3 regions of the Ensifer sp. YR511 genome follow, and region 2 is predicted to be linked to each of the others. Evidence: predicted binding sites of a transcription regulator. Region 2 holds the regulator's gene; each other region holds the start of a gene.

Region 1 (9,905 bases), on a different contig from region 2:
GGTTGGCGCCGAAGACGCAGGCGCAGTTGATGCGCGAGGCTCTCACTGCGGGGACGGGCGAACAAGAGTTTCTCTCGGTGCTGGAGGCGCAGGCGAAGCGCAAGCTGAGCTGACGAGCGAGTTACAATTTGACAGGCTCCCGGTGTGTTTCAGCCGGGAGCCGCAGCCGTTTCAAACGATCATTTCCGAGGGAGGAATTCGATGAGTGGACAATTGCAAGGCAAGATCGCCATCGTCACCGGTGGTACGCAGGGACTGGGCGCGACGATTGCTGGCCTTTTCGCCGAGCGCGGCGCTGAAGGCATCGTCATCTGCGGCCGCAACGCCGCCAAGGGGCGGGCGAAGGCCGAGCAGATCGGCAAGGCAAGCGGCGCGAAAGTCGTCTATGTCGAGGCCGATCTGGAAAAAGTAGAGGACGCCCGCAAGGTGGTCGCCGCTTGCGACGCGGAATTCGGACGGGTCGATGCGCTGGTCAACGCCGCAGCTATCACCGACCGTGGCACGATCCTCGACACCACGCCCGAACTCTTCGACCGCATGTTCGCGACCAATGTGCGCGCGCCGTTCTTCCTGATGCAGGAGGCGGTGAAGATCATGCGGCGGGAGAAGACCGAGGGCACGATCGTCAACATCGGCTCGATGTCGGCGATGGCCGGCCAGCCGTTCATTGCCGCCTATTGTTCGTCGAAAGGCGCGCTCGAAACGCTGACCAAAAACACGGCCTATGCGCTTCTTCGCAACCGCATTCGCGTCAACGGGCTGAATATCGGCTGGATGGCGTCCGAAGGCGAAGACCGCATCCAGCGCGAGTTTCATGGCGCGGCTGCCGATTGGCTCGAAAAGGTGGCGGCCGACCAGCCTTTCGGTCGGCTCGTCGATCCGGCTGAAGTGGCGCGGGCCTGCGCCTATCTGTCGTCGGCCGAGTCCGGGCTGATAACCGGATCGGTGATTTGCTTCGATCAGTCGGTCTGGGGCGCCTATGACGACTCGCCGCATCCGGTCGCTCCGCTTTGAGGCGGAGGCAAACGACTAAGCTCGACAGTAGCCGGCGGAAAGTGGCGCGCCATGTCTCGACCGGGTTGGCGCGCTTGTCTTTCTCAAACGGCTGTGCACTTAGTGCCGTCGTCAGGTGCCCGCGAAAGCGGGAGAATCGGGAATCCGGTGTCATTCCGGAACGTGCCCAACGCTGTGACGGGGACGATCGCCTCTAAGAGAGCCTTGAGTTGATTCAAGGTTTTGCCACTGGATCTTCAATCGATCTGGGAAGGCGAGGTGATCGGTTGAACCGAAGTCAGAAGACCGGCCTGGCGAGATAGACCGAACCCCGCGTGGACGGCGGGAGGTTTTCGCATTGTTGGGGATCGAACGATGCTGACTGAACCGAAGGGCGGCCTTGCGGCTGCCGGCGCCTTTTCGCTGCCAGAGCGGGAGGCCGTCTACCGTGCCATCGAGACACGTCGCGACGTGCGCGATGAATTCCTGCCCGCGCCATTGCCGGATGATCTGATCGGGCGCCTGCTGGCCGCTGCGCACAGCGCCCCGTCCGTGGGCTTCATGCAGCCGTGGAACTTCGTGCTGGTGCGGGCGGAAGAAACGCGTGAGCGCGTCTGGCAGGCGTTTCGCCGCGCCAATGACGAGGCCGCGCTGATGTTCGAGGCGGAACAACAGGCCAAGTACCGTGCGCTGAAGCTGGAAGGCATCCGCAAGGCGCCGCTCAGCATCTGTGTCACCTGCGACCGCACGCGCGGCGGTGCCGTCGTACTCGGGCGCACCCACAATCCGCAGATGGACGTCTATTCCACCGTCTGCGCCGTGCAAAACCTCTGGCTTGCGGCGCGGGCCGAAGGGGTGGGCGTCGGCTGGGTGAGCATTTTCCACGAGGCCGAGATCAAGGCGATTCTCGGCATCCCAGATCATATCGAGATCGTTGCCTGGCTCTGCCTCGGCTATGTCGATCGCCTCTATCAGCAGCCGGAACTCGCCGTGAAGGGCTGGCGCCAGCGCCTGCCGCTCGACGAGCTGGTTTTCGAAGACGGATGGGGACGCAGCAAGGAGAAGGCGTAAGGCCTCGTCCGATCAATTCTGGACCGGCTGATAGGCCGGTCCCTTCGGATGCTTGAGGTCGATGGCGGTTTCTTCCTGCGGCAGGTAGGTCGGGCCGACGACGCGAACCTTGTTCTTCGACGGATCGTAAGGCCGCTCTTCGGCCGGCGCCTTGGCGGTATTGCTCGCCGCTTCCGGCTTCTTGGTCTCGATGACGATGATCGACGACTGGTCGTCACCGATCTTCGTTCCGTTTGCCTTCGGTGTGGTCGAGGCGGTCTGGGGTATCTGGCAGCCGCACTGGCCGGGTTTTCCGACGGCGCGGGTGCGATAGGCAAAGGCGTTGGGCATTTCGGTATAGGGACGGCCGGTCACGGCCGAGACCATCTTGTCGCTCTCTTCCGTGTTGAGGTCGTGAAAATAGAGCTCGGTCTCAGCCCCCGGGCAGCGCGCCCGACAGGCCTGCTCGTCGCGCGGGAAATCGGCCGGCGTCGCATCCGAAGAAACCGGGAAAAAGGCGCCGTCGCAGGTGCGCACGCACATGGTTCTGAGCGTGCCGCTATAGTAGCGCTCCTGCGGCGCGTAGCCGTCTTCGCCTCGGCCGAGCATCGGGCCGTAGGCGTCTTCCGGCGGCAGGTCGGCAACGATGTTGCGGTGGCTTTCCGGCACGTCCGGTTCCACGCTTGCGAACTCCTCGCGGTCGCCATAGCAACCGTTGATCTCCAGCGCGGCGAGGATGCGTCGCCGGCTGTCGTCGCTGCCGCCGGCGACGATCTGCTCGCGCTCGGACTTCAGCATGCGCAGATTGTCTTCCATCTCGGCGATCAGGCTGTTGAGGCCGTAGCAAGTGTCGGGGTCGCCGCCGTCGAAGCCAATGGCGTTGCCGCCACTGCAACCCGCGCGGCGGCGGTCGTTCTTTGCCCGCCGCAGCTCGATATTCTGCCGCGAGATCGCGCTTGCGTAGTCGCGCGCATCGGCATTGCTGGCGACGTAGTCAGGCAGTTGCGCGAGCCGCGCGTTCAGTCGGTCGCAGGCCGTCGATGCCAGTGACGGACCGGCACCGATCAGAACCAGAGGCACAAGGGCCGCAGCGACGTGTTTCATGCGCGTGAACACGGGCGAAAGTCTCTTCCTGTTGCCAGGTCGGCGCCGACCTTCTGCGGGTGGCTGCCAGCGGCATTCCTGTTTCGCCTCCATCATAGAGCTTGTCGGTGATCGTGCAACGACAAGCGACGGTTTGCGTTAACAGCGCAGATCGACTGATGCGCTTAGGCGGCGCGGGCGGTTTCCAGCGACATCGGACGTTCGAGCACGGTACCTTCGATGGCAGCGACCGCCTTCATCCGCGTGAGCAGATCCGGCGTTACTTCCCAGGCGACGGCAACCGCGAAAACGGAGCCGATGCGATGCGGTTCGGCGATACGCTCGCCCGGGCATCCCATGCGCCGGAACATGCGCTCCAGGAACACATCCGTCACCGTGACGATGTGGCTGATGCCGGAAGCAAGGCCCAGCTCGCCGACGCCGCACATCAGTTCGGCGGCCGCGACCGTCACCTGGTTCGAGGCGCGGTCCTGCGAGATCTCGGGCTCGATGCAGAAGCGGCTGGATTCCCAGACCGAAGCGCTGCGGATTTCCGGATTATCGCCGAGCAGGATCGGGAAGGTATCGTCCAGCATGTTTGGGCCGAGTGTCGGCAGGAGGCGAAGCGCGCCGCGCAGCCGGCCGGTATCGGGCGCATAGGACAGGACGTAGAGCGGGTTTGCCTGGTCGTAGTTGTCGATTTCCCAGTCGCCTTCGGTCTGCACGTCCCATTTCAGGAAGTCGTGGAAGACGCGCTTGCGCAACCGGAACATGTCGTCGACGGCCGCCGGGTGTTGTGCGCGGGTCTTTCCGTTCAGGATCCTGATCATCGTTTTCTCCATCCGAGTTTGGGGATGGGGCGATGCTGTCAGGCTCGCGGCGGTTGCGTAACTGTCGCTAGCGACAGTTCAAATGCGCGATATTTGCCACTAGATTTCGAGGGGTTTCGGTGGAGGCGTATTGTCGGGTGTCAAACGGAGGGTATCAGAGCGTGTCGTACGGCCTGTGCCACAGCCTGAGTGTTGGAAACGACATTCAGCTTGCGTCGCGCATTGGTCATGAAGAAGCGCACGGTGCGCTCGGAAATGCCGAGGATCGTGGCGATTTCCCAATAGCTCTTGCCGGCGGCGGCCCAGGTCAGGACCTCGGTCTCGCGGCCGGTCAACCGCATCTCTCGGGTCGAAATGCTGCCGGCCATGGCGCCGTGCTCCAGCATGGCGGCATGGAAGAGATTGGCGGCCAGCTGGAAATCGCGCAGGTGATGGCGGCGATAGGTCGTCCATTCGCCGGCTGTCATGTTGACGTTGATTGCGAGCAACGCCATGCGCCCGGCGGGCGAGGGCAATGGCAAGGCGACGCCCTCAGTGGATATGCCGATTTCCTGGGCTGCCTGGAACAACGGTTCGCATTCCGGGAAGCGATGCCGCGCCATCGTCCATTCCACCGGCCGCACGCCGCCAAGCGCCAGCTTCAGGATCGGATCGATCCGGTGAAGGCTGCGGGCATGGTAGATCTCGGCAGCGTAGGCGCCGAAGGTGTGATGCAGCCGGCAAACCTTGAGCTCGTCCGCATAGGGCTCCGCTTCGAGATAGAGAAGATGGGCAATGCGGAAGGTTCGACGCATCAATGTGAAGAAATGAGCGGGCTCGACGCAGCCGCCACATTCCAGGATTTCCAGCATGTCGAGGACAGCCTGCTGCTCAGTCATGCCACAACACCGAATCTCGTCCGAGGCCCCAGCATGGTTAGAGGTTCACCTTTTGTCCAGCGCAAACTTTCCCGATTGGTGTATAAGACCAATTGCGCACGCCTTGATTGTGGTCGTCGATCGGCCGCGTGACAGGGGCTGATTCGCGGGTGATCTGCAAAACCAGCGATGCCGCGCCTGAAGCAGGCGCGACATCCGGATACGGTTTTGCCGGCGCCGGCATGGCGCCCGAATGCAGCGAAGACCGGTGGCGATCTCCGCGTTGCCATCTCAACCCGGATGGCTGGCTTCGACCACCGCCAGAGCCGCCATGTTGACGACGCCGCGTGAGGTGACGGACGGCGACAGGATATGGGCCGGAAGCGCCGAGCCGAGCAGGATCGGGCCGACATGCAGGCTGTCGGTCATGGTCTTGACGACACCGAGCGTGATGTTGGCGGCATCGAGATTGGGGAAAACCAGCAGATTGGCTTCGCTCGACAGGCTGCTGTCCGGCATGACGCGCTGGCGCAACGCTTCCGAGATCGCCGCATCGCCGTGCATTTCGCCGTCGACCTCGAGATCGGGCGCGAGTTCCCGCACGAGCTGCAGCGCCGTGCGCATCTTGGTGGCGCTCTCCGAATCGCGCGAACCGAAGTTCGAATGCGAGACGAGGGCGGCGCGTGGAGTGATGCCGAAGCGGCGGATTTCCTGTGCCGCCATGACCGTCGTCTGGGCGATCTCTTCGGCGCTCGGGCAGTAGCTCACATAGGTGTCGGTGAAGAAAGTTGCGCCGCGCTGCGAGATCAGCAGGCTCAAGGCCGAGAAATCGAGCACGCCGTCGCGCTTGCCGATGATCTGCGATACGTCGCGCAGGTGCTTGCTGTAGCGCCCTTCGACGCCGCAGATCAACGCATCGGCTTCGCCGCGCTTGACCGAGAGCGCGCCGATGACGGTCGTGTTGGTGCGCACGATCGTGCGGGCGGCTTCCGGGATGACGCCGAGACGGCCGACGAGGGCAAAATAGTCCTCGACATAGTCGCGGTAGCGCGGATCGCCTTCGGGGTTGACGACCTCGAAATCGACATCCGGACGGATGCGCAGGCCATAGCGACGCAGGCGCGTCTCGATGATCTGCGGACGGCCGATCAGGATCGGTCGGGCCGTGCCTTCTTCGAGCAACACCTGGGCGGCGCGCAGCACGCGTTCGTCTTCGCCTTCGGCAAAGATAACCCGGTTCTTCTGGGCGTTCTTGGCGGCGGCAAAGACGGGCTTCATGATGAAGCCCGAGCGGAAGACGAAGCGGTTCAGCTTGTCGAGATAGGCGTCATAGTCCTGGATCGGACGGGTGGCGACGCCGCTTTCCTCGGCTGCCTTCGCAACCGCCGGCGCGATACGCAGGATAAGGCGCTGATCGAACGGCGAGGGGATCAGGTAGTCCGGGCCGAAGACCGGGGTCTCGCCGGAATAGGCGCGGGCGGCAACATCGGAAGGCTCTTCGCGGGCAAGACCGGCGATGGCGCGTACGGCCGCCATCTTCATTTCTTCGTTGATCGTGCTTGCGCCGCAGTCGAGCGCGCCGCGGAAGATATGCGGGAAGCAGAGAACGTTGTTGACCTGGTTCGGGAAGTCCGAGCGGCCGGTGCAGATCATCGCGTCCGGACGGGCTTGGCGGGCGGCTTCCGGCATGATTTCCGGCGTCGGATTGGCGAGCGCCATGATCAGCGGCTTTTCGGCCATCTGCGCCAGCAGTTCCGGCTTCAGGACGCCGGCGGCGGAAAGGCCGAGGAAGACGTCAGCGCCGCCGATGCTGTCGGCAAGCACGCGGTTGCTGCTATCCTGCTCGTAGACGGACTTCCATTCGTCCATCAGTACCTCGCGGCCCTTGTAGACGAGGCCTTCGAGGTCATGGACCCAGATGTTTTCGCGCTTGGCGCCGAGCGTCACGAGAAGGTTGAGACAGGCGAGTGCGGCGGCACCTGCGCCCGAGGTGACGATCTTGGCGGTCGCGATGTCCTTGCCGGCGAGTTCGAGGCCGTTGAGGATGGCGGCGGCGACGATGATCGCAGTTCCGTGCTGGTCGTCGTGGAAGACCGGGATCTGCATCTTTTCACGCAGGCGCCGCTCCACCTCGAAACATTCGGGCGCCTTGATGTCTTCAAGGTTGATGCCGCCGAAGGTCGGCTCGAGCGCCGAGATTACGTCGACCATGCGCTCGATGCTCGACGCGTCGATTTCGATGTCGAAGACGTCGATGCCGGCAAATTTCTTGAAGAGGACGGCCTTGCCCTCCATGACGGGCTTGGAAGCCAGCGGACCGATATTGCCGAGACCGAGGACGGCCGTGCCGTTGGAGATGACCGCGACCAGGTTGGCGCGCGCTGTGTAATCGGCGGCTGTTTCCGGATTGTCACGAATGGCGATGCAGGGGGCTGCAACCCCTGGCGAATAGGCAAGCGCCAGGTCGCGCTGGTTGCCGAGCGGCTTGGTGGGCTGGATTTCGAGCTTTCCCGGGCGTGGGTAACGGTGGAAGAAAAGGGCCTGCTGGTCGATGTCGCCGCTGGCCGGACCGGTATGGGATTTCGTCTTGTCGCCCGTATTCATGCTCTCACATTCCTCATTCGTGGTCGTGCCTTTTGGCATGAATTCGAAGCGAGGTACAGTTTTGCAGTGCTGATTTCAGCGGGGGGACCGGTGACGCAATGTTGATGTCATCTTCCTGAAACACGAGTCTGGTTTCACGAAGGCAGAAAGCATAACCTGAAGACGAGGCTCGCATGATGGCGGCGCAGCAAGACAACTCCGTACGAAAGCTCAGGACGTTGTTCATCTCGGACATCCATCTCGGCTCGAAGGCCGCCAAGACCGACTACCTGCTCGACTTCCTGCGGCATCATGAAGCGGAGACGATCGTTCTGGTCGGCGACATCGTCGACGGCTGGCGGCTGAAGCGCAGCTGGTACTGGCCGCAGAACTGCAACGACGTGGTGCAAAAGCTCCTGCGCAAGGCGCGCAAGGGCGCCCGCATCGTTTACATCCCCGGCAATCACGATGAATTCCTGCGCGACTTTCCGGGCGTGCATTTCGGCGGCATCGAGGTGGCGCAACGCTACATGCACGAGGGGGCCGACGGCCGTAAATATCTCGTGCTGCACGGCGACGAATTCGACGTCGTCGTGCGCAACGCCCGCGTGCTCGCCTATCTCGGCGATTGGGCCTACGACACGGCGATCGCCATCAATATCGGGCTTGCTGCGGTCCGCCGACGTCTCGGCATGCCCTATTGGTCGTTCTCGTCCTGGGCGAAGCTCCAGGTCAAGCACGCCGTCAACTTCATCGGCGAGTTCCAGAAGGTGGTCGCCGAGGAGGCGCGCCGTCACGATGCGCAGGGCGTGATCTGTGGTCATATCCACCATGCTGTCATCGAGGAGATCGGCGACATCCGCTACATCAACACCGGCGACTGGGTGGAAAGCTGCACGGCGATTGCCGAGCACCACGACGGCACGATGGAACTGATCACCTGGCACCAGATGCGCGGTGGCGCCAGCGAAGGCGAAGCGTCTGGCGAAGCGGACAAACTGCTCGCCCAACTGCTGACCCAGCGCGCGGCCTGACCTTCGCGGCGCAGCGATATTCCTGTCGCGAAAACTAGGTTATGGCGAGGGGCGCCCGGCTCGTGCTAGAGATCGGGCACAGCCATCAGGTCAGACGATGATTCCCTTCCAAGCGCCCGCCTATGTGGGCCCTCCGCCGCGCCATTTTGCGCTTCGCATTGCTTTGCTCTTCTGTGCGCCGCTGATCGTCAACGGCTTCGCGATGCCATATTTCCCGATGTGGCTGAGCACGCTGTCGATGAGCGACTTCGAGATCGGCGTCGTTCTGGCGTTGCCGATGTTCGTGCGCGTCATCACGGCGCCGATCGCCGGCGTCATTGCCGATAGGCTCGGCGAGCGGGCGATCGTCCTGATCTGGTCCGGTTTCCTGTCGCTCGCAACGGCCGTGGTTCTGTTCTATTTCCGCGAATTCTGGCCGGTGCTGCTGATCTATACGCTGCAGTCGGCCGTCTATTCTCCCTATGTGCCGATCGTCGAGGCGATCGCGCTTTCAGGCGTGCGGCGCTGGGGCTTCGACTACGCCCATATGCGGCTCTGGGGCTCGGTCGCCTTCATCGGCGCGACGATGCTCGGCGGCTGGATGGTGGGCATCTTCGGCAGCGACATGGTACTGCCGGCGATGGCGATCGGCTTCGGCCTGACGATCATCATGGCCTATGCCGCGCCACGGGTCGGCAAGCCGCGGCGGCCGTCACCGATCACGGCATTGACGGAGCCGCCGCCGAAGTCGCTGCGGCAGCTCGACCTGCAGCTGCTGCTGATCGGGGTGACGCTGGTCAACGCCAGCCACGCGATGCTCTTTGCCTTCTCGGCGATCTATTGGCAGCACATCGGCTACAGCGGTACCGAGATCGGCCTGCTCTGGAGCGCGGGCGTCGCGGCGGAAGTGACGATGTTCATCTTCGCCAAGGCGATCAGCCGCCGTTTCAGCGTCTGGGTGATGATCCTGTCCGGCTGCTTTCTCGCCGTGGTGCGCTGGATCATCTTCCCGATGGATCTCGGCTTCAGCGGCTATTTCATCCTGCAGTGCTTCCACGCCTTCACCTATGCGATCATGCACACCGGCATGCAGCACAAGCTGGTCGAGCGGGTGGTGGAATCACAGGAAGCGTCGGCGCAGGGGCTCTACTTCTTCTATACCGGTATCTTCACCGCGATCTTCACGTTCCTGTCCGGCTATTTCTATGCCTGGTACGGGGTGAACGGCTTCTATTCGATGTCGGTCGTCGCCTTTGCCGGCTGCTGCTTTGCCGTCGCTGCCTGGTATCTTCAACCCCAGAGGCGCGGCTCCGGCGGGAAGACAAGCGAGGCCTCGTAGCGCAGGCCGGGCTCGCGATCCTGCGCCAGCAGCAGCGGCCCGTCGAGATCGACGAAATCCGCGCCTTGAGCCACCAGGATCGCCGGCGCCATCGCGAGCGAACTGCCGACCATGCAGCCGACCATGACCTTGAGCCCGAGCGAGACCGCCTCATCGC
Region 2 (9,905 bases):
GGAGGCCGCACGCTTCATCAGCGCTTCATTGACCTGGTAGGGCTGGAAGACGTTGTGCCCGCGGGCGCGATGTTCCTGGTTCATCGAGATCCAGGTGTCGGTCACGACGCAATTGGCGTCGGCGACGGCCTGTTCGGCGTCATGACACAAAAGGACCTCGCCGCCATTGTTGCGCGCCCAGTTCAGGAACTTGTCCTGCGGCTCGGAACCGAGCGGCACGGCCATGTTCATGCGGTATCCGAAGCGGGCAGAACCTTCGATCAGCGAATGCAGCACGTTATTGCCGTCGCCGGTCCAGGCAATCGTCTTGCCCTTTACCGGACCGCGATGCTCCTCGAAGGTCAGGATATCGGCCATGATCTGGCAGGGGTGCGTATCGTCGGTCAGGCCGTTGATGACCGGGACCGTCGCATGCTCGGCCAGTTCCAGAAGGCGGCGATGGTCGGTGGTGCGGATCATGATGGCGTCGACGTAACGCGAGAGCACCTTGGCCGTGTCGCCGATCGTCTCGGCGCGGCCGAGCTGCATTTCGGTGCCCGACAGAAACAGGGTTTCGCCGCCGAGCTGGCGCATGCCGACATCGAAGGAAACGCGGGTGCGGGTGGAGGGCTTTTCGAAGATCATCGCCAGCATCTTGCCGGCGAGCGGCTTCTCGGCAGTTCCGGCCTTGGTCGCCGCCTTTCGGACGCGCGCATCGTCGATGATCGTCCGGAGGTCGGCGGCCGTCATGGCCGAAAGATCGAGAAAATGTCTGGTGCCTGCCATCGTACTCGGTTCCTGTCTGAAAAATCGGTCCCTGGTGCGGCACGCTATCCACGTGCCCGCACGAAGGTCATTCTAACGCCTTAGTCGTCCCTGGGTCGCTACCTTCAGGCCGCGGCGTTGCCGCTTGCCTTGCGAACCGCCTCGGCGGCGCGTTCGATACGTGCGAGCCCCTCGCGCGCCTCTTCCGCCGTCACGGTCAGCGGCGGCAGCAGACGCAGCACATTTTCGCCCGCCGGCACGGCCAGGAGCTTTTCGGCGCGGATTTCCTTCAGCAGATCGGCCGAAGGGCCCTTCACCTTGATGCCCAGCATCAAACCGTCGCCGCGGATGTCCTCGATGACATCAGGGAAACGGTCCTTGAGCGACGCAAGGCCCTGGCGGAAGACCAGCGCGACATCGCGCACATGCGTCAGGAATCCGTCGGCCAGAACGACGTCGAGCACGGCGTTGCCGACGGCCATGGCCAGCGGGTTGCCGCCATATGTGGAGCCATGCGTGCCCGCCACCATACCAGATGCGGCTTCCTCAGTCGCGAGGCAGGCGCCGAACGGGAAGCCACCGCCGATACCCTTGGCGACCGCCATGATATCCGGACGGATATCCGCCCATTCATGGGCAAACAGCTTGCCGGTACGGCCGACGCCGGTCTGGACCTCGTCGAGGATCAAGAGCAGGCCGAACTCGTCGCAAAGCGCGCGCAGTTCCTGCATGAATTCCTTGGTCGCCGGACGGATGCCGCCCTCGCCCTGGATCGGCTCGATCAGGATCGCTGCGGTTTCCTCGGTGATCGCATTCTTGACCGCGGCGATGTCGCCGAACGGAACCTGGTAGAAGCCCGGCGCCTTCGGCCCGAAACCTTCGATGTATTTCTGCTGACCACCGGCGGCGATCGTCGCGATCGTGCGGCCGTGGAAGGCGCCTTCGAAGGTGATGACGTGGAACTTCTCCGGGTGGCCCTTGGAGAAGTGGTAACGCCGTGCCGTCTTGATGGCGCATTCCAGCGCTTCCGCGCCCGAATTGGTGAAGAAGACCTTGTCGGCAAAGGTCACTGCCGTCAGCCGGCGGCCGAGGCTTTCCTGGCCCGCAATTTCATAAAGGTTGGACAGGTGCCAGACCTTGTCGGCCTGCGCCTTCAGCGCCTCGACCAGGTGCGGGTGCGCGTGGCCGAGCGAGTTCACGGCAACGCCGGCACCGAAATCGAGATAACGCGTGCCGTCTTCAGCGATCAGCCAGGCGCCCTCTCCTCGCTCGAAACGCAACGGCGCGCGCATGTAGGTATCGTAAAGCGGCGTGGTTGCAGTCATGCGAGGCTCTCCTTCACTCCAGATCGACATCGATCCCGCGCCTCACGCGGGCCGATAAAAATCAAAAATGCCGCCTTTCGGCGGCGCAGGCACTATTCCCATTTCGCGCTGCAATGTCAACAAAACCAAGCCTTGCAGCGCAACATGAAGGGTCGATTCCTGGCAGCAGAAAAATCGTCCGGGAGGGCTTGCAAAAATGCAACGCTGGCCGAGCAAGTTGGGGAAAACTACGAAATCGATTCGGCCTGATTCCCGGGACTCTTGCCACAGAGTCCAGCGGTCAGTACGTTAACATTCAATTACTAGACGCATGCGGCGGACCTAGTCACCAAAAGAGTTATCGCGTTTGCAACCCCGGGGTTTAGCCGGGGTGCGGTGAGGGATTCTGCCATCCCCAACGCTGAGAACGGAGAGTGCAGAAATGAACTGGACTGACGAGCGGGTGGAGAAACTGAAGAAGCTTTGGTCCGAGGGCCTGAGCGCAAGCCAGATCGCGGCGCAGCTCGGCGGCGTCAGCCGTAACGCTGTCATCGGCAAGGTTCACCGCCTGAGCCTGCCAGGTCGCGCCAAGGCCGGCGGCAGCACCACGACAGCAGCCCGTCCGAAGCGCCCGACTTCGGCACCGCGCGCACCGAACTACGCTTCGCGCGTTTCGACCCGCCCGGTTGCACGCGCGGCCGGCGCTGTCGTTCTCAAGGAAGAAATCGAAGTCGATCTCGTTGCCGAGCAGGATTTCAGCACCCGCACCGACGTTGTCGTGCCGATGTCGCGCCGCCTCGAGCTGACCCAGCTCACCGAGCGCACCTGCAAGTGGCCGATCGGCGACCCGCTGAAGGAAGAGTTTCACTTCTGCGGCAACGATTCCCCGGAAGCCTCGCCTTACTGCACCTTCCATGCGCGGCTGGCCTACCAGCCGTCGGGGGAGCGCCGCAGGGCCCGCTGAGAAGCTGGACGGCATCAATAAAAAAGGGGCCGATCGGCCCCTTTTTTTCTTGGCGACTTTCAGACCGCTCAGCTTTCGAGCGAATAGCCGGCGCCGCGAACGGTGCGGATGACGTCGGGCATGTTCGAGAAGTTCAGAGCCTTGCGCAGACGACCGACATGCACGTCGACGGTGCGCTCGTCGACATAGATGTCATGCCCCCAGACGCCATCCAGAAGCTGCGAGCGAGAGAAGACGCGGCCCGGCGAGGACATGAGGAACTCCAGAAGACGGAACTCGGTGGGGCCGAGGCGCACTTCGCGGCTGCGGCGATGAACGCGGTGGGTCTCGCGGTCGAGTTCGATGTCGCCGCAGCGAAGCAGCGTCGACAGCACCTCGGGCTTTGCCCGGCGCAGCATCGCCTTGACGCGCGCCATCAGCTCCGGCGTCGAGAAGGGCTTGACCACGTAGTCGTCGGCACCCGTCGCCAGACCCCGGACGCGCTCGCTTTCCTCGCCGCGCGCCGTCAGCATGATGATCGGCAGACGTTCGGTCTCCGGACGCTGGCGCAGCCGACGGCAAAGTTCAATGCCGGAAACACCGGGCAGCATCCAGTCGAGGATAAGCAGGTCGGGCAGCCGCTCCTGAAGCCGGATCTCCGCCTCGTCGCCCCGCAGGATCGTATCGACGTCGAAGCCCTCGGCTTCCAGATTGTAACGCAGCAGAACGCTCAGCGCCTCTTCGTCTTCGACTACGGCGATTTTTGGCAACATCAGGTAACGTCTCCTTACCGCGGGCGGCCTTTGGGCTCATCGGCCCGGCCGGCGCTCAGACACTCTAAATCTGGAGCACATCCGCCGTTTTCAAAGGCGGGGCGAAAACCGCATGCTTCAGATACAGGAATTCGGGGCCGCGACCGAAGCCGCGACCGGATCAGATTTCAAAGGGCATGCATGCTTACGGCGCGCTTGGCGCTCAGTCGTTGACCGAGCCCAGCGTCGACGTAGTGTCATCCTTCGGACGCTCACCTTCCGGCTGAGCACCCGTCGCCATGTAATAGATCGTCTCAGCGATATTGGTCGCGTGGTCGCCGATGCGCTCGATGTTCTTGGCGCAGAACAGAAGATGCGTGCAGGGCGTGATGTTGCGCGGATCTTCCATCATGTAGGTCAAGAGCTCGCGGAACAGCGAGGTGTAGATCGCGTCGATCTCCTCGTCACGCTCGCGGATGCTGTTGGCCTTTTCCGGCGAGCGCGAGGCGTAGACGTCGAGCACTTCCTTGAGCTGGACGAGAGCGAGCTCTGCCAGATGCTCGAGGCCACGGGCGAGCTTGCGCGGAATGCCGGAGCCGGCGACCGCGATCACGCGCTTGGCGGTGTTCTTGCCAAGGTCGCCGACGCGTTCCAGATCGGAGGCGATGCGGATCGACCCCATGATCTCACGCAGGTCGGCGGCGACCGGCTGACGCTTGGCGATCGTGACGATCGCCTTCTCACCGATCTGGCGCTCGGCGTCGTCGAGGACGGTGTCGTCCGAGATCACCTTCTGTGCGAGAGCCAGGTCGGAGTTGACCAGCGCGCGAACGGACTCGGCGACCATCTGTTCGGCGAGGCCGCCCATCTCCGAGATGCGGCGCGTCAGGTACTTCAGTTCTTCGTCATAGGCGGACATGATATGCATGGACATGATCGTCGATCCTTACGGGCGCTTTGCAGTTACTGTTGCAGCCTTATGCGGCCTCAGCCGAAGCGGCCCATGATGTAATCCTGGGTGCGCTGGTCATCCGGATTGGTGAACATCTTGTCGGTGTCGTTCTCCTCGACGAGATTGCCGAGGTGGAACATGGCGGTGCGCTGCGAAACGCGGGCGGCCTGCTGCATCGAGTGGGTCACGATGACGATCGTGAAGTTCGTGCGCAGCTCGTGGATGAGCTCTTCGACCTTGGCGGTCGCGATCGGATCGAGAGCCGAGCACGGCTCGTCCATGAGGATGACTTCCGGGCTGACGGCGACGGCACGCGCGATGCAGAGACGCTGCTGCTGACCACCGGAAAGGCCGGTGCCGGGCTCCTGCAGACGATCCTTTACCTCGTTCCACAGACCGGCCTTCTGCAGGCTGGTCTCGACCACCTCGTCAAAGTCGGCCTTGGTGCGGGCAAGTCCGTGAATCCGCGGGCCGTAGGCGACGTTGTCGTAGATCGACTTCGGGAACGGGTTCGGCTTCTGGAAGACCATGCCGACGCGGGCGCGCAGTTCGACGACGTCGATCGTCGGGTCGTAGATGTCGTCCTCGTCGAGCGTGATCTTGCCGGTGACGCGGCAGTTCTCGATCGTGTCGTTCATGCGGTTCAGCGTGCGCAGGAAGGTCGACTTGCCGCAACCCGAAGGACCGATCAGCGCCGTGACCGTGTTCTCGCGGATGTTGAGGTTGACGTCGAAAAGCGCACGCTTCTCGCCGTAATAGACCGACACATCCTTGCCGATCATCTTGTAGGGCACGGTGTTCATTTTCTGATCCAGAGCCTTCTCGACTGCTGCTTCTGACATGATGTTCATAGTAATTACCTCACTACCAGCGGCGCTCAAAGCGACGTCGCAACAGAATGGCTCCAAGGTTCATGACGACCAGGAAGATGAGAAGAATGATGATTGCGCCGGAGGTGCGCTCGACGAAGGCGCGCTCCGCCTCATTGGCCCACATGTAGATCTGCACCGGCAGTGCCGTCGACGGTTCCATCGGCGAACCGGGAAAATCGACGACGAAGGCGACCATGCCGATCAGGAGCAGCGGCGCGGTTTCACCAAGCGCGTGGGCAAGACCGATGATGGTGCCGGTCAGGATGCCCGGCATCGCCAGCGGCAGCACGTGGTGGAAGATGGTCTGCATCTTCGACGCACCGAGACCGAGGGCCGCCGAGCGGATCGACGGCGGGACCGCCTTCAACGCCGCACGGGTGGCGATGATGATCGTCGGCAGGGTCATCAACGTCAGCACGAAGCCGCCGACGACGGCTGCCGAGCGCGGCATGCCGGCGAAGTTGATGAAGACGGCGAGACCCAGGAGGCCGTAGACGATCGACGGAACGGCCGCGAGGTTGTTGATGTTGACCTCGATCAGGTCGGTCAGCCGGTTCTTCGGCGCAAACTCCTCGAGGTAGATCGAGGCGGCGACGCCGATCGGAAGCGACAGCACCAGCACGATCAGCATCATGTAGAGCGAGCCGAGGGCAGCGACGCCGACGCCTGCCGCTTCGGGACGACTGGAGGCGCCGAAGGTGAAGATGCCGGTGTTGAAGCTCTTCTTCAGGATGCCGGCGCTCGCCAGCTCGTTCATCCAGGTCACCTGCTGGTCCTTGACCTTGCGCTTGCCCTCATCGACCGAGAGATCGATCTGGCCCTTGAAGGCGGAGTCGATGTTGGCCTCGGCCAGCAGCGTGACAGGAACCGTCTTGCCGATGATCGACGGGTCGGCGGCGACCATGTCGCGCAATAGCGTGCGGGAGCTCGCGGAAACCATGTCGGTCGCCTGCTTGACCTGCGGCCGCTTGGTGGCGTCGATGCCGAGCTGCTTGACGAGCGCGTCGCGCACCAACAGCGGATAGTTGGCGGTCATCAGCACCTTGCCGTCGGTCGCGCGTTCGCCTTTGGGGTCGATGACCTTTTCGGTGAATTCGATCGGCAGCGTAATCGTCGTCTGCTGGAATGCGGTGTAGCCGTTGGAAAAGACGGTCCACAGCAGCAATGCCAGGAAGAAGAGACCGGTGCTGATCGCGGCCATGCCGTAGAAGCGGAACCGGCGTTCGGCAGCATAGCGACGCTTGATGCCGATATCGCGCTTGGCGGATGCGGGACGGGCGGAGATCCGGACGGTCGGGGAAGCGATGTCGGTCATTCGTACTGTTCCCGGTATTTGCGCACGATGTAGAGCGCGTAAATGTTGAGGCCGAGCGTGATGACGAAGAGCGTGATGCCCAGTGCAAAGGCCACCAGCGTCTGCGGCGAGGTGAACTCGAGGTCACCTGTCAGCTGGTTGACGATCTTAACGGTCACCGTCGTCATCGGCTCGAAGGGATTGATCTGCATGCGGGCCGCCACACCGGCTGCCAGCACCACGATCATGGTCTCGCCGACGGCGCGCGAGGCGGTGAGCAGCAGCGCGCCGACGATGCCCGGGAGGGCTGCCGGAAGGATGACCTTCTTGACCGTCTCCGAGCGGGTGGCGCCAAGGCCGAGCGAGCCGTCACGAAGTGCCCGCGGCACCTGGGTGATGATGTCGTCCGACAGCGACGACACGAATGGGATCAGCATGATGCCCATGACGATGCCCGCCGTCAGAACGCTCTGTGCCTGGATGAAGTTCTGGTAGTTGCCGGTCATGAGACCGTTCATCTGGGCGGAGATGTCACGCAGGAACGGGCCAACGGTCACCAGCGCAAAGAAACCGTAGACGATGGTCGGGATGCCGGCGAGCACTTCGAGCAGCGGCTTTGCGGTCGAACGCAAGCGCGGGCTTGCATATTCCGCCATGTAGATCGCCGCGAAGAGGCCGATCGGCACCGCAAACAGCATGGCGACGAAGGCGATGTAGAGCGTGCCGGCAAGAAGCGGGATGAGGCCGAACTGGCCCGAAGCGCCGCCGCTGCCGGCAGCGGCAAACCGCGGATCCCATACCGTGCCGAAGAAGAACTCGAACGGCGAGACCATGGTGAAGAAGCGTCCGGCTTCCGACAGCATCGAGGCGACGATGCCGACCGTCGTCAGGATGGCGATGGAGGACGCGACGATCAGCGAGCCGAGAATGACCCGCTCGACCTGGTTGCGGGCGCGGAAGCGGGTCGCGACGTTGCGGATGGCGTAGACGCCGCCGGCAATCGCGATCAGCAGAACGGCGACCGTCATCAGCCAGCGGTTGGTCGCGGTCATCGCGTTGAAGTGCTTGGCGACGGTGACCATGTAGGGATCGCCTTCGCCAGCAAGGGCAACGCCCTTGGACGCGAGCGTCGCGCGAAGATTGGCGGAGCCGCCCTCAAGGGCTGCGAGTTCCTCGCCGCTCAGGCGCAGAAGGCCACCGGCAACGGATTTGACCTGACCGAGCGCGAGCTGCACGGCGGCAGGGCCCTGGCTCTGGACGCTATCCGGCAAGGCCGCGCGCGTGCTTCCGTCGATATACACGGGAGCGGCGAACAGCCAGGTGCCGAGAACGAGTGCGGCCGGAAGCATCGCCCAGATGGCGACGTAGCTACCGTGATAGCCCGGCAGAGAATGAAGGTTGGAGAGCTTGCCGCCGGACTGCGCCAGCGAACGGGCGCGGCCTGCAAAATAAGCAATGAAACCAATAACAATAATGAGCAAAAGAAGGAGCGAAGTACTCATCCGCACGTCTCCCCGGCATCGCCCGTCATGGGTGCCGGCAAATCGAATGAAGGCATGCCCCGGCGCGAAGACATCGCGCCGGGGCTTGTCATTATCAGAGCATGTTGCCGGCAGAGAAAGCCTTGCGGATTTCTTCGCGCTCAGCGTCCGGAGCGGCAACGAGGCCGTATTCGGCGAGCGGGCTTTCCGGGCCGATCATCTGGTCGTCGAGGAAGAACTCAACATATTCCTTGAGGCCCGGGATAACGCCGAGATGTGCCTTCTTGACGTAGAAGTACAGCGGGCGGGAAACCGGGTACTCGCCGGAAGCGATCGTTTCGGTCGACGGTACGATGCCGTTGACGGTCGCGACCTTCAGCTTGTCGGCGTTGTTTTCGTAGAATGACAGGCCGAACACGCCGATGCCGTTCTTGTTGGCAGCGATACGGGCGAGCGTTTCGGTGTAGTCGCCGTCGATGTCGACAGCCAGGCCGTCCTTGCGGACTGCGACGCACTTGCTGTGCTGCTGCTTTTCATCGGCAACGGCAGCCTTGATCACGTCAACGGCGCCAGCGTTCTTGCAGCCTGCAGCGAGGATCTTCTCTTCGAAGACTTCGCGGGTGCCGTGCTTTTCACCCGGGATATAAGCGGCGATTTCGACGGCCGGCAGGGCGGCGTTGACTTCGGACCACTTCTTGTAGGGGTTGGCGACGATCTTGCCGTCGACGACGACTTCAGCAGCGAGCGCCTTGTAGAGGTCTTCCGGCTTCAGGGCGAGGTCGGCATTGCCGGCGTCGGTCGCAAAGACGATGCCGTCATAACCGATCTTCACTTCCTGGATTTCGGTGACGCCAGCGGCCTTGCAGGCCTCGACTTCGCTGTCCTTGATCTTGCGCGAGGAGTTGGCGATGTCGATGGTATCAGGGCCAACGCCCTTGCAGAATTCCTTCAGGCCAGCGGAGGAGCCGCCGGATTCGACCACCGGGGTCTTGAAGTCGGGGAAGGTCTCGCCGAACGTCTCGGCGACGATTTTGGCGTAGGGAAGAACGGTCGAGGAGCCAGCGACCTGAACCTGATCGCGAGCGGCGGCTGCGCCGGCAAATGCGGCCGAAGCGACCAGCGCCGCGACAGTGAGTTTAAGAGCTTTCATAAAAGTTCTCCCGGAATGGGCTTGTGTTGGTGTGCGCCAAGCGTTGCAGCGCTCTTCGCCGTCTTATCGGCTGCCCCTAACTAGCTGCCGATGGCCACACCTTTTATGTCAGTTCGACGAAACATTTATGACAGCTCATGTTATTGAAAATGCTAATGAAAAATGGACACCCCCGGGTTTTCCCGCGCCAATATGTCAGAAGCGGACCGTAAAGGTCGTGCCTTTGCCGACCTCTGAATGGATGAGGAGCCGGGCACGATGCCGCGTGAGAATGTGCTTGGCGATGGCAAGGCCCAGGCCGGTACCCTTCTTCGAGCGGCTGGCCTCGACATTGACCCGGTAAAACCGCTCGGTGATGCGCGGCACATGCTCGGCCGGAATGCCCGGGCCATAGTCCTTCACGACGACTTCGG
Region 3 (9,905 bases), on a different contig from region 2:
GGTCTGCCGCGCAACCGCATCATCCTTTCGGCCAAGGTTTCCGGCGTTCAGGACCTGATCGCCGTCTATGCCATGTTGTCGGCCCGCTCGGACCACGCACTGCATCTCGGCCTCACCGAGGCCGGCATGGGCACGAAGGGCATCGTCGCCTCGTCCGCTTCGCTCGGCATCCTCATGCAGCAGGGCATCGGCGATACGATCCGCATTTCGCTGACGCCTGAGCCCGGCGGCGACCGCACCCGCGAGGTGCAGGTGGCGCAGGAATTGCTGCAGGTCATGGGTTTCCGTCAGTTCATCCCCGTTGTTGCCGCCTGTCCCGGCTGCGGACGCACCACATCCACGGTGTTCCAGGAACTCGCCCAGAAGATCCAGGACGACATCCGCCGCAACATGCCGGTCTGGCGCGAGAAGTATCCCGGCGTCGAGGGCCTGAAGGTCGCGGTCATGGGTTGCATCGTCAACGGCCCGGGCGAAAGCAAACATGCCGACATCGGCATCTCTTTGCCCGGCACCGGCGAAATGCCGGCCGCCCCCGTATTCATCGACGGCGAGAAGGCAATGACGCTGCGCGGCCCCAACATTGCCGGCGACTTCGAGACGCTGGTTTCCGACTATATCGAGAAGCGCTACGGCCGCGGCCAGGCGGCGGCCGAATAACGGACAGCCCGTCTACGGCAATTGTGGGCGATCAGAGCCGCGACGTCAGCAGCTTCAGCCCGGCAAAGGCAAAGAAACCGGCCATCAGGCTTTCGATCAGCCGCCTGGACTTCAGATAAGCGCGGTGTACCGGCGTGAGCGAGAAGACGATCGCAAAGCCGCAGAAGGTCATCAGACCCAAGACCATGCAGCCGCCGATAAAAGTGGCGGTAACGCCGACCGGCGCGCCCGCGGGCATGCCGAGTGACACCAGCATGATCCAGGAGAAGATCGCCTTGGGGTTCGTCAGGTGGATGCCGAGCCCCTTGAGATAGAGCCGCTTCAGCGAGGTCTGCACCTTTGCCGTCGGTACGATCGCGCTCTTGTCGCTGCGCATGGCGGCGCGCAGTGCGTTATAGGCGAGCCAGAAGAGATAGCAGGCGCCGGCGATCTTCAAGACGATGATCGCGTGGCCATAGGCGCGGATCAGCGCCGAGAGACCGGAGGCCGTCAGCATTGCCCAGGTGTAACTTCCCGTCAGAACGCCAAGGGCAAGCGCCAGGCCCGCCTTTCGTCCCTGGCTGACCGAGGTGGTGATGATCGCCAGGATCGCCGGCCCCGGCGATGCGGTCGCGATCAGATAGGCGGTCCAGGCAATGAGAAGCTGCGGCAGATAGGGCGTCAGGTCGAACATGCGAGAAAAGCTCCGGCTCGGTCGCCGGAGGCTAGATCAGTTCGTCGCCGGTTTGAAACAGCGAAATGTCACCGAGACAACTTAGAGGATCTCGTCTAGCGCCTCGATCAGGCGCGCGCATTCGGCATCGGTGCCGATGGTGATGCGCAGGAAATCGGAGATGCGCGGCTTGGCGAAATGGCGCACCAGCACGGCGCGCTCGCGGAGCGCCTTCACCAGCGTTTCTCCGCGATGGCCGGGATGCCGTGCGAAAACGAAGTTTGCCGACGAAGGCAGCACCTCGAAGCCGCGCGCTGTCAGTTCGGCCGTGAGCCGGTCGCGCGACGCGATGATCTTGGCGCGAGTCTCCTCGAACCAGGTTTCATCCTCGATCGCTGCGATGGAGCCGGCCTGGGCCGGGCGGCCGAGCGGATAGGAGTTGAAGCTGTCCTTCACCCGCTCCAGCGCCTCGATCAGCGGGCGCTGGCCAATGGCGAAGCCGACGCGCAAGCCCGCAAGTGCGCGCGACTTGGAGAAGGTCTGGACGACCAAGAGGTTCTCGTATTTCGAAACCAGTTCTGCGGCCGACTGGCCGCCGAAATCGACATAGGCCTCGTCGATGACGACGGGCTGGTCCGGATGGCTTGCGACCAGCCGCTCGATGTCGGCGAGCGGCAAAGCGATGCCGGTCGGGGCATTCGGGTTCGGCAGGATGATGGCGCCGCAGGGCCGGTCGTAGTCGGCGAGATCGATCTCGAAGCGATCGCTGAGCGGGATCTCGACCGTGTCGATCTCGAAGAGCCGCGCATAGGTCGAATAGAAGCTGTAGGAGATATCCGGATAGAGCAGCGGCGCGTCGTGCTTCAGCAAGCCGGCGAAGATGTGCGCCAGCACCTCGTCCGAGCCGTTGCCGACGAAGACTTCTTCGGCGGTCACGCCATAGCGTACGGCGATGGCCTGGCGCAGCTTCAGCGCCAGCGGGTCCGGATAAAGGCGAAGATCGCTGCTCGCTGCCGCGGCGATCGCGTCGAGCACCTTCTCAGACGGACCGTAGGGGCATTCGTTGGTGTTGAGCTTCACCAGGTTGGCGATGCGCGGCTGTTCGCCAGGCACGTAGGGCTTCAGCTTGGAGACGATCGGCGACCAGTATTTGCTCATGGATCTAGCTCCTGCGATTGGCGATGAAACGGGCGGCTTCGACGAGAATGGCCGAGCGCGCTCCATAGGGCGCAAGCAGCGCTTCGGCTTCGACGACCAGTTGCTCCAGCCGGTCTTCCGCCCAGGTCTGGCCGTTGAGCGCGACCAGCGTGCCCTTGCCACGGGCGGCGTCCTTGCCGGTTGCCTTGCCCATGGTCTCCGCATCCGCGGTAAGGTCGAGCAGGTCGTCGGCAAGCTGGAAGGCAAGGCCGATCTTTTCGCCGAAGGCGCGAAGCCGCGCGCGGTCCTCCTTCGAAGCGCCGGCGACGATGGCGCCAGCCTCGCAGGCAAAGCGGATCAGGGCACCTGTCTTCATCGCCTGCAGCGTGACGATCCCGGCCTCGTCCGGTGGCGACTTTTCCGCGGCCAGGTCGAGCGCCTGTCCGCCGGCCATGCCGCCGTGGCCGGCGGCGCGTCCGAGCGCCAGGATCAGTTCCACCTTCTGCGCATCCGAAAGCGCTGTCTCGGGTGCTGCGATGATATCGAAGGCGAAGGTCAGCAGGCTGTCGCCGGCAAGAATCGCCGTCGCCTCATCGAAGGCCCTGTGCACGGTCGGCTGGCCGCGGCGCATGTCGTCGTCGTCCATCGCCGGCAGGTCGTCATGGACCAGCGAATAGCAATGCACGCATTCGAGTGCCGCGCCGACGCGCAAGGCCGCATCGCGATTGCCGCCGAGCAGATCGGCGCATTCGATCACCAGGAAGGGGCGCAGACGCTTGCCGCCGTTCAGCACGCCGTGGCGCATGGCCGCGAGCAGGTTTGCCGGCCGGGCGATTTCGTCGGCTTCCGTCGTCTGGCCGAGCAGACGTTCCAGCAGACCCTCGACGGTGCGGGCATTGGTGGCGAGGCGACGGGTAAAAGGCGATGTGTCCTGGCTCATGCGCGCTCTTTGACATGGGCGAAGAGGGCTTTCAACGGGGATTCGTGTCGCAGCCGCGCGCTTTCCCTGGGACAGCCTTCTCCGCGCCTTGCCTTTTGCCAGAAAGCCCGTTCAACTCTGCCTGCGCATGCACTAAGAGAAGCGGATGGACAGCGAGGTGAACAGTCAGGCCGCGAACGTCGTTCCGGAAGCGCGCGAGGAGGGCGAATTGCCTTCCAGTCGCTGGTCTTCGCTTCGCCGGACGTTGCGCACGCGTCGCCGCCAGATCGTCCTGGCTGTTCTGGGCTTTCTCGTCCTTCCCTACGCGCTGATCGTTCTCTACCTGGTGGAGTTCATCCATCCCGTCTCGACGCTCATGCTGCGCGATCTCGTGCTGCTGCGCGGCTACGATCGGCAATGGGTCGAGTTCGATGATATCGCCCCGGTTCTGGTGCAGTCGGTGATGATGTCGGAGGACGGGCAGTTTTGCGCCCATGACGGCGTCGACTGGGGCCAGATGCGGGGCGTGGTCGAGGATGCGCTCGAAGGGGAATCCACCCGCGGCGCGAGCACCATTCCGATGCAGACGGTCAAGAACCTCTATCTCTGGAACGGTCGCTCCTTCCTGCGCAAGGGCATGGAACTGCCGCTGGCGGTCGCCGCCGACTTCGTGTGGAGCAAGCGGCGGATGATGGAGATCTATCTGAACATCGCCGAATGGGGCGACGGGATCTATGGTATCGAGGCGGCCGCCCGCCATCATTTCGGGGTTTCGGCGTCGAAGCTCTCGCGCCGGCAGGCGGCGCTGCTTGCGGTCTCGCTGCCCAATCCGAAGGAGCGCAACGCCGGAAAACCCGGCCGCGGGCTCAAGCGCCTGGCGAACCTGATCGAGCGCCGCGCCAGCCGCTCCGGCGGTTACATCACCTGCCTTTATAACTAGGATCAGACCTTTTCATTGGATGCGCTCGCTGGGCGATGTCATGCTCGCGTAGTAGAGTTCTGCCATCTGGGCCTCTCTCCCTTCGAAAGGCCCGATTGCTCCATGACCTTGATTTCCCCCTCGCTTCTCGCCCTTGGCCGTAGCGCCAACGATGCCCCGCCGAGACATCTCGGAACGCGCTACAACACCGAAGGCCAGTTCCTTTCGGAACCGGGCAACACGGTTGTGTCTCACGTTGCCGCCGGATCGCCGTCCGAGGCCGCCGTGCTTGCGGTGCGCGACCGGGTGATGGCGATGCCCGAGGCGGGGCAGTTCGCCTTTACCCACCCGTCCAGCCTGCACATGACGATCTTCCAGGGCATCATCGAACACCGCCGGAAGCTCCCTTACTGGCCGGCCGACATGCCGCTCGATACGCCGATCGAGGTGATGACGGCGCACTACCGCGAACGGCTTGCGCATTTTGCGCCGCTGGAGCAGTTCCGCGCCCGCGTGACCGAGATCACGCCGACGGGCCTTGCGCTCGAAGGCGACGGTGCCGCCGACCGCGCCTGTCTCAAGGCCTGGCGCGACGCTTTCGCGGAAGCCTTCGGCTATCGCCATCCGGATCATGACGACTACCAATTCCACATCACCTATGCTTACCCCGTCGACTGGCTCGACGATGCGGCGCTGCCGCGCTGGCAGGCGATGCTGGACGAGCAGCTCGCTTTTCTGCGCGAGCAGGCGCCGGTGATCGCGCTCGATCCGCCGGCCTTCTGCTCGTTCGAGGACATGAACCATTTCGAGGAACTGATCGTTTTCTCGGAGAGACCAGCAATCAAGGAACAGAAATGACCGGACTTACACTCTATGTCGGCAACAAGAACTATTCGTCCTGGTCGATGCGGCCATGGATCGCGATGACGGCAGTCGGCATCGATTTCTCGGACGTGGTCATTCCGTTCGATTTCGCCGCCGGCAATCCGGAGATCCGGGCGATCTCGCCGACCGGAAAGGTGCCGCTGCTGCGCCACGGGGACCTGCTTATCTGGGAATCGCTGGCGATCATCGAATATGTCGCCGAACTCTTTCCCGACGCCGGGCTGTGGCCGGCCGACCCTCAGGCGCGCGCCCGGGCGCGCAGCTATTCGATGGAGATGCTGTCCGGTTTTCGCGCTCTGCGTGGTGCCTGCCCGATGAACATCCGTCGGCCAAAGCAGGCGCTGGACGTTGGCGCGGACGTCCGCGCGGACGTGGCACGTATCGAGCAGATCTGGACGGAGGCGCTTGCGCGTTCCGGTGGCCCGTTCCTCTTCGGGTCCTTCAGCGCGGCCGATGCGATGTACGCGCCTGTGGTTAACCGCTTCGACGTCTACGATCTCGTTGCGGATCGAGAAACGCTCGGCTACATGAACCGCGTGAAGGCACATCCGGCGTTCCTGAAATGGGAGGAGGCCGCCCGCGCAGAGCCGTGGGTCGTCGCCGAAGACGAGGTCTGAAAGGGTCGAGTCGAAAAATTGCCCGTGGGGACTGGTCAAACGGCAGTTGTCCATGTATAAGCGCGCCAAATTTCCGTGATTAACATCTGTTTTACACGGCCATTTCGGCTGCTGAACAGTGTTTGCCCGATAAGTGGAGAATGAAATGGCTGTACCTAAAAGAAAAACGAGCCCGTCCAAGCGTGGCATGCGCCGTTCGGCTGACGCTCTGAAGACCCCGACCTACGTCGAAGACAAGAACTCCGGCGAACTGCGTCGCCCGCACCACATCGACCTGAAGACCGGCATGTACCGTGGCCGTCAGGTTCTGACCCCGAAGGAAAGCGCATAAGCGTTTCCGTTCGCGGATTAGGTTCAAAGGGCTGGCTCTGCCGGCCCTTTTGTTTTGCATCTGACATGATCTTGCTTGGACGCCGTGGTATCGCTGGCGCCTTGCGTGACGACGCCGCATATACATGGTCCACCATAAACGCGGTCAAGGAGTTCTGATGCTTGCTGCCATACCGCTGCTGATCCTACCTTTTGCAATCTACAATCTCGCGATGATCGGAATGTTCGGCGGCCTCGCCGGCCTGAACGCCGACATGGTGTCGCTCTCCATGCTATCAGGCGCGACCTGGACGATGCGCTTCGGCGACCTTCTGATCGTCGGCGCCCTGCTGCTGCTCTTCGTCGAATTGCTGAAAGCGACGCGCACGAGCAGCCGCGCACTGATGGATCATCTGCTCTCGATGATCCTGTTCATCGTCTTTTTGATCGAATTTCTGCTGCTCGCACCGGCGGCAACGCAGCTCTTCTTCATCCTGATGACCATCAGCTTCATCGATGTTATCGCCGGCTTTGCCGTATCGATGCGCTCGGCCGGCCGGGACGTGTCGATCGGCCTCTAGGTCCAGACGGTTCGGGGCGACGCCGCCCCGATTTCCGCGATCTCTGTTCAGGTGAGGTGAAGGCAGGAACCGCATTCCTGCCTGGTGGTCCTGCTTAGCCGAGATTGTCGAGCTTGGTCTGGAGCGCGCGAAGCTGCTCCTTCAGCTCGTCGATATCCTTGGCTTCGGCCTTCTTTGTTTCCTTCACGGGCGGCGCGGTGATGAAGGGCGAAAACATCTGCATGGCCTGATGGAACATCTCGGTGTTGCGACGCACCTGCTCTTCGACAAGTTGCAGCGGAACCTGCAGGTTTTTGCCGAGCGGCGTGTCGCCGAAGGCCTTGTTGATCTGCTCGCGCATCTGCGACTGCTGCTCGGTGAAAGCCTGCATCGAGTGTTCGAGATAGCTCGGCACCACCATCTGCATCTGGTCGCCGTAGAACGAGATCAGCTGGCGCAGGAAGGAGATCGGCAGCAGCGTGTTGCCGGTCTTGGACTCCTGCTCGAAGATGATCTGCGTCAGCACGGAATGGGTGATGTCCTCGCCGGATTTTGCATCCTGAACGATGAAGTCCTCACCCTTCTTCACCATCACAGCCAGGTCGTCGAGCGTGACATAGGTGCTGGTCCCGGTGTTGTAGAGCCGCCGGTTCGCATATTTTTTGATAACGATCTGGCCTTCGTGCTTCGCCATCAGGGTCTCCTCTCCCCCATCATCCCGTCTTTATTGCGTTTTTCAGAGTATCCGCAAAAGCGCGCCGCTGACAATGTCTTTGTGCGTTGCGGCGACGCAAGTGCAAAATCTTGCGGTTGCGTTTTAGGTGACGCTTTTGTGGCACTGCATCAAGGCGTTTGACTTGCGTCGCGCGCTTTGCCAGTCTGCCTGCATTAGGCAAGAAGATCTGAGGAAACGTCCCATGAGCAATCCCTCCATCGTGATCGCCAGCGCCGGCCGCACCGCGGTCGGTTCCTTCAACGGTGCCTTTGGCAATACGCCGGCGCACGAACTTGGCGCTGCCGTCATCAAGGGCGTGCTCGAGCGCGCAGGCGTCGAGGCTGCCGAGGTCGACGAGGTGATCCTCGGCCAGGTGCTGCAGGCAGGCGAAGGCCAGAACCCGGCGCGCCAGGCGGCGATGAAGGCGGGCGTTCCTCAGGAAAAGACCGCCTGGGGCATGAACCAGCTCTGCGGCTCGGGCCTGCGCGCCGTCGCGCTCGGCATGCAGCAGATTGCAACCGGTGATGCTGAGATCATCGTCGCCGGCGGCATGGAGTCCATGTCGATGGCGCCGCATTGCTCGCATCTTCGCGGCGGCGTGAAGATGGGCGACTTCAAGATGATCGACACGATGATCAAGGACGGCCTGACCGACGCCTTCTACGGTTATCACATGGGCATCACCGCCGAGAACGTCGCTCGCCAGTGGCAGCTCAGCCGCGAGGAGCAGGATGCGTTCGCGCTCGCCTCGCAGAACAAGGCCGAAGCCGCCCAGAAGGCCGGGCGCTTTGCCGACGAGATCATTCCCTTCATCGTCAAGGGTCGCAAGGGCGACGTCACCGTCGACCAGGACGAATATATCCGCCACGGCGCAACGCTCGATCAGATGACGAAGCTGCGCCCCGCCTTCGACAAGGAAGGCACGGTCACCGCCGGCAACGCTTCCGGCCTCAATGACGGCGCCGCAGCCACCCTGCTGATGACCGAGGCGCAGGCCTCCAAGCGCGGCATCCAGCCGCTCGCCCGTATCGTTTCCTGGGCAACCGCCGGCGTCGATCCGCAGGTCATGGGCACCGGCCCGATCCCGGCGTCGCGCAAGGCGTTGGCAAGGGCCGGCTGGGCGATCGGCGATGTCGAACTGGTGGAAGCCAACGAAGCCTTTGCTGCCCAGGCCTGCGCGGTCAACAAAGACCTCGGCTGGGATCCGTCGATCGTCAACGTCAATGGCGGCGCGATCGCCATCGGTCACCCGATCGGCGCGTCGGGCGCCCGCGTGCTCAACACGCTGCTGTTCGAAATGAAGCGCCGCGGCGTTTCCAAGGGGCTTGCAACCCTCTGCATCGGCGGCGGCATGGGCGTCGCCATGTGCGTCGAGCGGTTCTGATCGGTCTGGCGGCATGAACAGCGCCAGGTGGGTTCCATTTTCCCTGCTTCTGGCCGGTTCGCCGATCGTTTCTGCACATGCCAATCCCGCGCCTCTTAACGAGGCGCGGCTGGTAGAATGCATGCTGGAACATACGACTTCCGACGAGGAGAGCGTTTTCAAGGACGTGATGGTCGCGGCCTTGAACGATGACAGCGGCGCATTGAAGGTGTCGCTGGAGCAGCTCTCCGCGGTGATGATGGGTCTCGCGCTGGAGAAGTGCGAGGTGGCTCTGTCCGCGCTGGCTACGCCGCAGTTTCAAGCGGCCGCCGGGCTCTACGGGCAACAGGTCGGCGAAAAGCTGATGCAGAAGGCATTCGAAAAACTGAACTGATCAAGTGGGAGGCGCATATGAGCAGGGTAGCATTGGTCACGGGTGGGTCGCGCGGCATTGGTGCGGCAATTTCCATCGCACTCAAGAATGCCGGCTACAAGGTGGCTGCCAACTATGCCGGCAATGACGAGAAGGCTCAGGCCTTCAAGCAGGAAACCGGCATCCCGGTCTACAAATGGGACGTTTCCAACTATCAGGCCTGTGCCGAGGGCATCGCCAAGGTCGAGGCCGATCTCGGTCCGGTCGATGTGCTCGTCAACAATGCCGGCATCACCCGAGATGCCATGTTTCACAAGATGACGCCGGAGCAATGGGGTGAGGTGATCGGCACCAACCTCACCGGTCTCTTCAACATGACGCATCCGCTCTGGTCGGCCATGCGTGACCGTGGCTTCGGTCGCGTCATCAACATCTCGTCGATCAACGGCCAGAAGGGCCAGATGGGTCAGGCCAACTATTCGGCGGCCAAGGCCGGCGATCTCGGCTTCACCAAGGCGCTCGCCCAGGAAGGGGCTGCCAAGGGCATTACCGTGAACGCGATCTGCCCCGGCTATATCGGCACGGAGATGGTGCGGGCGGTGCCGGAGAAGGTGCTCAACGAGCGCATCATCCCGCAGATCCCGGTTGGCCGCCTCGGCGAACCGGAAGAAATCGCCCGCTGCGTGGTGTTCCTCGCCTCCGACGATGCCGGCTTCATCACCGGCTCGACGATTTCGGCGAACGGCGGACAGTTTTTCGTCTGAGCATCAGACAAGCCGAACATTACCGGACGGCGCCT

Evidence for each region. Region 2 encodes PhoB, which activates phosphate uptake and scavenging genes when phosphate is short. Its sites were predicted from a motif close to TGTCATNNANCTGTCAT; they were not measured.
Region 1: the regulator PhoB is predicted to act here: its motif matches at 7,523-7,539, upstream of BLU15_RS00605 (UDP-2,3-diacylglucosamine diphosphatase).
Region 3: the regulator PhoB is predicted to act here: its motif matches at 4,342-4,358, upstream of BLU15_RS10195 (DUF1868 domain-containing protein).

The regions. Positions count from the first base shown of each region.
Region 1 covers NZ_FNGR01000001.1:127,467-137,371, reverse strand. The annotation lists gene BLU15_RS00640 (phytanoyl-CoA dioxygenase family protein) at 1-113, shown strand, start outside; gene BLU15_RS00635 (SDR family oxidoreductase) at 202-1,014, shown strand; cobalamin riboswitch at 1,111-1,323, shown strand; gene bluB (5,6-dimethylbenzimidazole synthase) at 1,369-2,064, shown strand; gene BLU15_RS00625 (DUF2865 domain-containing protein) at 2,077-3,147, opposite strand; gene BLU15_RS00620 (acyl-homoserine-lactone synthase) at 3,312-3,956, opposite strand; gene BLU15_RS00615 (helix-turn-helix transcriptional regulator) at 4,097-4,834, opposite strand; gene BLU15_RS00610 (NADP-dependent malic enzyme) at 5,105-7,417, opposite strand; gene BLU15_RS00605 (UDP-2,3-diacylglucosamine diphosphatase) at 7,591-8,430, shown strand; gene BLU15_RS00600 (MFS transporter) at 8,528-9,748, shown strand; gene dgcA (N-acetyl-D-Glu racemase DgcA) at 9,700-9,905, opposite strand, start outside.
Region 2 covers NZ_FNGR01000003.1:389,788-399,692, forward strand. The annotation lists gene argF (ornithine carbamoyltransferase) at 1-765, opposite strand, end outside; gene BLU15_RS08990 (aspartate aminotransferase family protein) at 870-2,069, opposite strand; gene BLU15_RS08995 (GcrA family cell cycle regulator) at 2,491-3,012, shown strand; gene phoB (phosphate regulon transcriptional regulator PhoB) at 3,081-3,764, opposite strand; gene phoU (phosphate signaling complex protein PhoU) at 3,967-4,680, opposite strand; gene pstB (phosphate ABC transporter ATP-binding protein PstB) at 4,731-5,546, opposite strand; gene pstA (phosphate ABC transporter permease PstA) at 5,560-6,882, opposite strand; gene pstC (phosphate ABC transporter permease subunit PstC) at 6,879-8,363, opposite strand; gene BLU15_RS09025 (substrate-binding domain-containing protein) at 8,458-9,492, opposite strand; gene phoR (phosphate regulon sensor histidine kinase PhoR) at 9,688-9,905, opposite strand, start outside.
Region 3 covers NZ_FNGR01000004.1:153,796-163,700, forward strand. The annotation lists gene ispG (flavodoxin-dependent (E)-4-hydroxy-3-methylbut-2-enyl-diphosphate synthase) at 1-657, shown strand, start outside; gene BLU15_RS10175 (LysE family translocator) at 689-1,330, opposite strand; gene hisC (histidinol-phosphate transaminase) at 1,412-2,467, opposite strand; gene BLU15_RS10185 (polyprenyl synthetase family protein) at 2,472-3,386, opposite strand; gene mtgA (monofunctional biosynthetic peptidoglycan transglycosylase) at 3,532-4,305, shown strand; gene BLU15_RS10195 (DUF1868 domain-containing protein) at 4,408-5,142, shown strand; gene BLU15_RS10200 (glutathione S-transferase family protein) at 5,139-5,786, shown strand; gene rpmF (50S ribosomal protein L32) at 5,932-6,117, shown strand; gene BLU15_RS10210 (membrane protein) at 6,275-6,676, shown strand; gene phaR (polyhydroxyalkanoate synthesis repressor PhaR) at 6,771-7,349, opposite strand; gene BLU15_RS10220 (acetyl-CoA C-acetyltransferase) at 7,573-8,754, shown strand; gene BLU15_RS10225 (hypothetical protein) at 8,876-9,127, shown strand; gene BLU15_RS10230 (beta-ketoacyl-ACP reductase) at 9,145-9,870, shown strand.